4 regions of the Labrys sp. HAY1-8F genome follow, and region 1 is predicted to be linked to each of the others. Evidence: predicted binding sites of a transcription regulator. Region 1 holds the regulator's gene; each other region holds the start of a gene.
What was found. The regulator PhoB, encoded in region 1, activates phosphate uptake and scavenging genes when phosphate is short. The targets are predictions, from matches to a motif close to TGTCATNNANCTGTCAT.
Positions count from the first base shown of each region.

Region 1 (2,199 bases):
TCGGCTGATCCCTCGGCCAGCGTCGAATTCATTTGGAGGCGGCATGTCCGACCACATCGTTACATCCTTTGATCAGGAATTGCGCGAATTGCGCAACATGATCGCCGAAATGGGTGGCTATGCAGAGAAGAGCGTAGCCGACAGCGTCGAAGCCCTGCTCAAGCGCGACACCCAGCGCGCCAAGGCCGTGATCGAGCTCGATCTGGCGATCGACAAGCTCCAGCGCCAGGTCGAGGACCGGGCTATCCTGGTCATCGCCAAGCGCCAGCCACTGGCACTCGACCTGCGCGAAATCGTCTCGGCCCTGCGGGTGGCCAACGATCTCGAACGCATCGGCGACCTCGGCAAGAACGTCGCCAAGCGCGTGGTGGCCATCCACAGCCATGCGCAGCCGGCCCAGCTCTTCGGCGGTTTCGACCATATGGCTGACCTGGTGCTCGAGCAGCTCAAGCAGGTCCTCGACGCCTTCGCCCAGCGCAATGTCGAAGAAGCGCTCTCGGTCTGGAGTTCGGACGGCGAGATCGATGCGATGTACACCTCGCTGTTCCGCGAATTGCTGACCTACATGATGGAAGATCCGCGCAATATCGGCTTCTGCACCCATCTGCTGTTCTGCGCCAAGAACATCGAGCGCATCGGCGACCATGCCACCAACATCGCCGAAACGGTGCATTACCTGGTGACCGGTGAATCGCCGGCCGGCGAGCGGCCCAAGGCGGACAACAGCACCGATCTCGTCGACCTTCCTGTGCCGGCTAAGTAACAAGGGATAGGCCATGCCTCCCAAGGTTCTGATCGTCGAGGACGAAGAAGCACTGACCTTGCTGCTGCGCTACAATCTCGAAGCCGAAGGCTATGAGGTCGACAGTGTGGCGCGCGGTGACGATGCCGAGATCCGCCTGCGCGAAAGCGTGCCGGATCTGGTATTGCTGGACTGGATGCTGCCGGGGTTGTCGGGTATCGAATTGTGCCGGCGCATCCGCATGCGGCCGGAAACCGAGCGCCTGCCCGTGATCATGCTCACGGCGCGTGGCGAGGAAACCGAGCGTGTGCGGGGTCTGGCCACCGGCGCCGACGATTATGTCGTCAAGCCCTTCTCCGTGCCGGAACTCTCGGCCCGCGTGCGCGCTCTGCTGCGTCGGGCCAAGCCCGATCACGTCGCCTCCCTGCTCAAGGCCGGTGACATTTCCCTCGACCGCGAGACCAAGCGCGTTCATCGCGGCAATCGCGAGATCCGCCTCGGCCCGACCGAGTTCCGTCTGCTCGAATTCCTGATGCAGGCGCCGGGACGCGTATTCGCACGCGAGCAATTGCTCGACAGCGTCTGGGGCCGCGACGTCTATATCGACGAGCGCACGGTCGACGTGCATGTCGGGCGACTGCGCAAGGCGATGAACCGCACGCGCGAGATCGACCCGATCCGCACGGTTCGCGGCGCCGGCTATTCCTTCGACGAGACCTTCGCCAAGCAGGCCTAGGACGGATATTTCATCGCCCGACACCAAGGCCGGCGGCTCACCGCCGGCCTTGTCGCATCACGTACCCGGTACTCGCCCGATCTAGGCGATTTCAGAGGCTTGCGATAAGACGACTTGCCAAAGAAAATGCCGGGGTTGCCATGATCCGTTCCTTGCTCGTCGCGTCGCTTTTGACTGCCAGTTCGTTGGCGCTGCTTCCCAGCGATGCCGCAGCGGCCAAGCTCAAGAAAACCTTGTGTTCGGGCGAGTTCGGTACCGGCTCCGGCTTGGCAGGCTCCTATATCGGCAAGGATTGCTTCATCGCAGCCGACAGCGACATGCAGGAGCAGGTCGCCGGTATCTGCAAGGAAGGCTCGCGATGCGAGGTCGAGGCCATGGTGGAGGTCGCACCCGATGGCAGCAGGCAGATCAGGACCGTCTTGTCCGTCAGGCAGGCCGGACGCGCGCCCGCCACGCACACGTCCTATGCCCAGAAGGCGGGCAACTATGCCGACGGCATCTATGCCTTGCAGGACGATGGCTGCGACAAGCAGGGGGCGACGCCAGGCAACCGGGTTTCCGTGCAGCTTCTACGGGCAGCCGGTCCTGCCATCCAGCTCTACGGCAAATATTGCGCGGTCATCGAGGCCGATGGCGAGGAGCCTTCCAGCGCCAAGTTCCAGGCGACGCTGCAGCTTCGATGCGGCAGCTCGCCGGCGCAGGACCAGGCCCTGCGAAGCGG
Region 1 is NZ_JBPGWZ010000002.1:2,233,384-2,235,582, forward strand. Features, by position in the region: gene pstB (phosphate ABC transporter ATP-binding protein PstB) at 1-8, shown strand, start outside; gene phoU (phosphate signaling complex protein PhoU) at 44-763, shown strand; gene phoB (phosphate regulon transcriptional regulator PhoB) at 777-1,478, shown strand; gene ACR9ZN_RS19420 (hypothetical protein) at 1,619-2,199, shown strand, end outside.

Region 2 (2,199 bases), 2.6 Mb from region 1:
AGAGCTCATAGGCGGCCGGGGTGATCGGCAGATAGCCGGTCTCCTGGGCCCACCAGGCCTGCACATCGGGCTTGGACAGGTAGGTCAGGAACTTGGCGACGCCCTTGTAGGCCTCGTCCGACTTGCCGCCCATCACCCATAGCGAGGCTCCGCCAATGATCGAATTCTGCGGAGCTCCCTGCACATCGGGATAATAAGGCATCGGCGCCACCGAATATTTGAACTTGGCGTTGGCCTTGACGTTGCCCAGGAAGGCCGACGAAGTCAGGAACAACGGGCATTCGCCCGACGTGAAGCGCCCCTCGCCCTGGTTGGTACGGCCGGAATAGTCGAAGGTCTTGTCCTTCTGGGCCTCGATCAGATTCTCCAGATGCTTGACCACCAGCGGATTGTTGATCTTCAACTCGGTATCGAAGCCATCGAGGCCGTTGGCCTTGGTCGAGAGCGGTACGTTGTGCCAGGCCGACAGTTCCTCGATGTTGGCCCAGGTTGTCCAGCCCGTCGAAATGCCGCAAGTGGCATAGCCGGCTGCCTTCAGCTTCTTGGCCGCCTCGAAGGCCTCAGGCCAGGTCTTGGGCGCGGCCGCGAGATTGGCCTTCTTCAAGGCATCCTCGTTGACCCACATCACCATGGTCGAGGAATTGAAGGGGAAGGACAGCATCTCGCCCTTGGCATTGGAATAATAGCCGGTCACGGCGGGCAGATAGGACTTCTGGTCGAAGGGTTCGTTTGCGTCCTTCATCAACTGGTAGACGGGCTTGATAGCGCCCTTGGCGGCCATCATGGTTGCCGTACCGACTTCGAAGACCTGCAGGATATCAGGCGCATTACCAGCCCGGAACGCGGCGATGCCGGCATTCATGGTATCGGCATAGGAGCCCTTATAGGCGGGAACGATGCGGTAGTCGCTCTGGCTGGCATTGAAATCATTGGCCAGCTTGACGATGCGATCATTATTGGCACCCGTCATCGCGTGCCACCATTGTATGTCGGTGGCTGCCAGGGCCCCGGTGGATACACCGGCAAACAGAACCGTGGCCGAAGCCAAAACGCTCAATTTCATGGATGATACTCCCTCACGGTGCGCCGCTTCTTGAAAAGGACGGCGTTGTTTACGGCCGGATGGTTAGCGCTTCCGTGACGGAACAATGAAGCAATTATGACAATGGAACAAGCTGGCCGCGCACGCGCCTGTCGATAGCGTGAACGGAACACCGTTTTCCGCCTTCGCAACGATCGCCAGCTTTCTGATCCACCGGCAAGTCGCTCGTTGCCGCCCGGCTGTTTCGAGGCTAAGCAACTGGACACCAGAGCGTCAGGCAGCTTCCTCCTGATCGAGCCACGGGCTTGGTCAGGAGGAAGCTGCAGGATTTCAAACGCTTGAAGAATTTCCCGATATTGCCCATTCGTAGGCAATATCGGGAAATTCTGCCCAGGGAGGCTCCATGCCGTCGATCGTCATCGCCCAAGGGGGCGGCCCCACCGCCGTGATCAACCAGACCCTCGCCGGCGCCGTCGTCGCCGCCCGCCGGCACGACCCGTCGCTGCGCATCCTAGGCGCCCGTCATGGCGTGCGGGGCCTGACGCGCGGCGATCTAGTCGATCTTACGGCGCTCTCCGAAACCGATCTCGAACGCCTGGCCCGCACGCCCAATTCGGGCCTCGGCTCGACACGCGACAAGCCCGATCCGGCCTATTGCCAGACCATCCTGCAGGCGCTGGAAAAGCTCGATGCCCGCGGCTTCATCTATATCGGCGGCAACGACACCGCCGGCACGCTCGACCTCCTGCGCCAGCAATCGACCGGCTCCTGCAGCTTCGTGCATGCCCCCAAGACGATCGACAACGACCTGATGGAGAATGACCATGTGCCGGGCTTCATCTCGGCGGCGGCCTTCGTCGCCAATGCCTTCGTCAGCATGGATCTCGATTTCCGGGCGATGCCGGGCATTTATGTCGCCATCGTCATGGGCCGCCATGCCGGCTTCCTCAGCGCCGCTGCGGCCGGCTGGCAGCAGGCGCCGGAGGAGGCCCCCCATCTGATCTACACGCCGGAAAAGTCCTTCTCGGTCGAGCAATTCCTCAACGACGTCGATGCCGTCTACACCCGCGTCGGCCGCTGCATCGTATCGATGTCGGAAGGCGTGCAGGACGAAACCGGGCGGCCGCTGGCCGAGGCTCTCGCCGCCGGCACGGTCG
Region 2 is NZ_JBPGWZ010000002.1:4,852,610-4,854,808, reverse strand. Features, by position in the region: gene ugpB (sn-glycerol-3-phosphate ABC transporter substrate-binding protein UgpB) at 1-1,063, opposite strand, end outside; gene ACR9ZN_RS31495 (diphosphate--fructose-6-phosphate 1-phosphotransferase) at 1,446-2,199, shown strand, end outside.
Region 2: a site for PhoB is predicted at 1,149-1,165, ahead of ugpB (sn-glycerol-3-phosphate ABC transporter substrate-binding protein UgpB). Genes of this name have one in related genera too.

Region 3 (2,199 bases), 2.1 Mb from region 1:
GGCAGCACGAACACGGCAATGCCGCGCACGATCTTGATGCGTGTCACCGGGACCGAGCCGGCGAAGGTGCCGACTGGCGCCGCCGAAGCTTCACCCTCACAGCGATTGCCGAGCTTGGCCGTCTCGATGAAGGTCCATTGCCTGTCCACGTTGAAATTGGCGAGGCTGATTTCCTGCTGGTCGGTTGCGGGCGGTGTCGGTGCCCATCCGGTCCAGTCGCCGCCGCCGCGCCAGATCACCCAGGCGGGGCTCCATTGCGTGCCGGGTATCCAGACCCAGCCATTGCTGCCGTCCGAGGCCCACCGACCGTAATGATGGATGATCTTGCCCCAGACGGTGGGATCGTCATAGGTCCAGCCGAAATTGCGGTCATAGACCCAGCGGCAAGCCGGATAGGGGTGCCAGCCAGCAGGCACCACCGAAGGCTTCCAGACCTCGCCATAGCGTTCGGAATAGATGTATTGGCCGTAGCCCGACAGCACGGTCTTGAATTCTTCGAGGCTGGGAGCCTGCGTCTGGATGGCGGCGACGGGCGCGGCCCGCGCCCGGTCCGCGAATGTGGCTGCAGTAGGCAGGATGGCACAGGCCAGCAGGAAGGAAGAAACGAGGCCAATCCCCAGATGGCGTGTCGTGCCGGCCATAGCAAACCCCTCCATGGGTTATTGCTTCGATAACGGCCGATGATGAACCTGTTTGGGGGAGCCGTCCGTATCAATTGGCACAAAGTGGCCACAAAATGAAACCGCCGGTACCGGATTTTGCTCCGGTCCGGCGGTCAGAATACACCAGCTTTGACTGGTTCAGTGCAACCTCTCGGTGCTCTTCAATCTTGCAATTTCGTCTTTCAGAAGGAGTTTCTTGCGCTTCAGCTCTGCGATTTTGAGGTCATCCGAGGAGGGATGAGCCAGTGCGATGGTGAGTTCTGTTTCGAGAGCGTGATGTTTGCGCTCCAGTTCGACCAAATGCGACTGCACAGGCATTAACGGCTCCTTGTGTCACAGTTCCGACATTCAACGTTCTCACGAAACGGTACGCATGTCGAAGGAAAATCGTGGATTCTCGCCGTGAATCGATTGTGCAAAGCAACAATAAATTTAGTCAGAACAATAGCTTACCGCACGGTAATGCAGTGTGGAAGAGCCAAAAAGAATGCTGGATCAAAGGCCTAGGAAGGGCTTGTGAAAGTTGTCCGGCAAGCTTTGCCAAACGGGTGTAAATAGATGGCGATATCTTGCCGCAGCGCTTGCGGGCAAGAAATCGGCTCGGCATAGTTCGGCACCGTGCCCGAAGGGGCATGGGGCGGCAGGACGGTCCAAATACCGAGGCTGCCATTCGGAATGGAAGGGTATGGGCTTGTCAAATCCACTCACCGAGGAGGAGGAAGCCGCGATGATTGCGGAACTGGGGCAGTTGCGCCAGGAACACCGCGATCTCGACTCCGCGATTGCCGCTTTGGAACAGGTGGGAACTCCCGACCGTCTGCAGCTTCAACGCCTGAAGAAGCGCAAGCTCCATCTCAAGGACCGCATGTCCCTGCTGGAGGACCTGCTGACGCCGGATATCATCGCCTGACGCTTTTGCGTCACCGGCATTGCATGGGGCGCGGGTCACGATAGGGCGTGCGCGCGAACCGGGCCGTCAGACGGCCTTGCCGCTGGTGATCTCGGCCAGCACCCAGTCCCGGAATGCCTTGATCATCGGCTTGTCCGCCTTTGTCCGCGGTGCCACCAAATGATAGGCGAATTCCGGCGCGATCTTCAGCGACAGGTCGAAGGGGCGCACCAGCCGGCCCGCCGCCAGATCGTCGCCGACTAGGCTGGTGTTGCCGAGCGCCACACCCTGGCCGTCGACGGCCGCCTGCAGGGTCATGATCGACTGGCTGAAATGCAGGCCGCGTATCGGGTCGGGTTTGTCGGCCTTGGCGGCCATCAGCCACATGCGCCAATCCGGCCACATCGAATCCTGGCTGTGCCAGTCGAGATGAATCAGGGTGAAATATTGCAGGTCGTTGGGCTCTCGCAGCGGAATGGGTCCATGCAGAAGCTGCGGACTGCAGATCGGAAAGACGTCCTCGACGAACAGGCGGTCCGAGCGCAGGCCGGCATAGGCGCCACGGCCGAAGCGGATGGCGACGTCGACTTCCTGGCGGCTGAAATCGGCGAGCGTATCGGAAATATCGATGCGCATGTCGATGTCGGG
Region 3 is NZ_JBPGWZ010000002.1:4,327,135-4,329,333, forward strand. Features, by position in the region: gene ACR9ZN_RS28945 (DUF6600 domain-containing protein) at 1-641, opposite strand, end outside; gene ACR9ZN_RS28950 (YdcH family protein) at 801-980, opposite strand; gene ACR9ZN_RS28955 (YdcH family protein) at 1,348-1,572, shown strand; gene gcvA (transcriptional regulator GcvA) at 1,639-2,199, opposite strand, start outside.
Region 3: a site for PhoB is predicted at 994-1,010, ahead of ACR9ZN_RS28950 (YdcH family protein). Genes of this name have one in related genera too.

Region 4 (2,199 bases), 930 kb from region 1:
GCCAGGCCGTGTCGTCGGGCTGCATCCGCATGACCAATGACGACGTCACCGACCTCTACGATCGTGTAAAGGTCGGCACCCGCGTCGTTGTGGTCCGCGGCTGAATTTCGTGTCATCCCGGACGCGCTGCAGTATGAAATGCTGCGGCATAGATCCGGGATGACCCGTACTATTGCGCCGTCCAGCCTCCGTCGACCGGCAAGGTAGTGCCGGTAATCTGCCGGGCGGCATCACTGCACAGGAAAACCGCGACAGCCGCGATCTCTTCGACCGTGACGAACTCCTTGGTCGGCTGAGCGGCCAGCAGGACATCGTGCTTGACCTGCTCCTCGGTCAGGCCCCGCGCCTTCATCGTGTCGGGGATCTGCTTTTCCACCAGCGGCGTCCAGACATAGCCGGGGGCGATGGCATTGGCGGTGATGCCGTGCTCGGCAACCTCGAGCGCCACCGTCTTGATCAGGCCGGTCACGCCATGCTTGGCGGCAACATAAGCCGATTTGAAAGGTGAGGCGACGAGGGCGTGGGCCGACGAGGTGTTGATGATGCGCCCCCATTTGCGCTCTTTCATGCCGGGGAGCACCGCCTTGATCGCATAAAAGGAAGCGATCAGGTTGATGCGGGTGATCGCCTCCCACTTGTCATCCGGAAACTCGTCGATCGGCGCGACATGCTGAATGCCGGCATTGTTGACCAGGATGTCCAGGCTGCCGAAGGCTTCCTCCGCCTCATGGATCATGGCGGTGATCTCCGCCCCAACCATCATGTTAGCGCCGCTGTAGCGGCACTTCACGCCGAAATCCTTCTCGATGCCGGCCCGCTCATGCTCGATGGCGTCTGCATCGCCGAAACCGTTGATGGTGATATTGGCCCCTTCGGCTGCGAGAGCGCGGGCGACGGCGAGGCCGATGCCGCTGGTCGAGCCGGTGACCAGGGCATTGCGGGAAGACAATTGGGCCATATTCATCTCATGAGACAGGAAGGCGGGAAGGCGCGGCATCGACGTGCCACCGGCCCGGAAGCTGGCACGGCCAGATGTCGCCCTTATTACAGTTCGGCCCTGTGCGCGGCGGACACGGACCTGTCATGCTGCCGTGCAACATAGCGGCGATCCCTTCCCTGCTTTCTCATGAAGGACATCCCGTGGACCAAGCCGACGTCGTCAAGCGCGCCTATGCCATGCCGCTGACCAATCCCTCCTTCCCGCCCGGCCCCTACCGCTTCTTCGATCGCGAATACATCATCATCACCTATCGCACGACGCGCGAGGCGCTGGAGGCCGTGGTTCCCGCTCCGCTGGAGATCGACGAGCCGCTGGTCAAATACGAGTTCATCCGCATGCCTGATTCAACCGGCTTCGGTGACTACACCGAGACAGGGCAGGTCATTCCCGTGCGTTACAAGGGCCAGCACGGTGCCTATGTGCATTCGATGTATCTGGACGACGATGCCCCCATTGCCGGCGGGCGCGAATTGTGGGGCTTTCCCAAGAAGCTGGCGACGCCCAGGATCGTGCATGAGGGCGAGGTCATCGTGGGGACGCTGCATTATGGTAGCGTGCTGTGCGCGACCGGGACCATGGGCTACAAGCATCGCCTCGCCGACCGGCAGGCCGTGTTGGACTCGCTCGCCGCACCCAACTTCCTCATCAAGATCATCCCCCATGTCGACGGGTCGCCGCGGATCTGCGAACTTGTGCGCTACCACCTCACGGATGTGACGCTCAAGGAGGCCTGGACGGCCCCGGCAGCGCTGGAACTCCATGCCCATGTGATGGCCGACGTCAGCCGCCTGCCGGTGCTCGAAGTCGTCTCGGCCGTGCATTTCGTCGCCGACCTCACGCTCGGTCTCGGCGAGGTGGTGCACGACTATCTCGCCACCGCCCGCTGATCCTGCCTGTCTGACCGGAGTTTTCCATCGTGCTCGAACGCAACAGAGACAAGGCCGCGCGCGCCACCATCGAGGAGATCTCGGCGCAATATGATCGCATCGCCCTGGTGTTCCAGGGCGGCGGCGCGCTTGGTGCCTATCAGGCCGGTGTCTATGAGGCGCTGGCCAATGCCGGCTGCGAACCCAACTGGCTCTCCGGCGTCTCCATTGGCGCCATCAACGCCTCGATCATCGCCGGCAACGAGCCGCGTCACCGGCTGCAGCGGCTCGAGCAGTTCTGGCAGACGATCTCCGGCCGCAAGATCTGGGCCT
Region 4 is NZ_JBPGWZ010000002.1:1,299,766-1,301,964, forward strand. Features, by position in the region: gene ACR9ZN_RS15055 (L,D-transpeptidase) at 1-104, shown strand, start outside; gene ACR9ZN_RS15060 (3-hydroxybutyrate dehydrogenase) at 170-958, opposite strand; gene ACR9ZN_RS15065 (acetoacetate decarboxylase) at 1,141-1,887, shown strand; gene ACR9ZN_RS15070 (patatin-like phospholipase family protein) at 1,917-2,199, shown strand, end outside.
Region 4: a site for PhoB is predicted at 1,033-1,049, ahead of ACR9ZN_RS15065 (acetoacetate decarboxylase). Genes of this name have one in related genera too.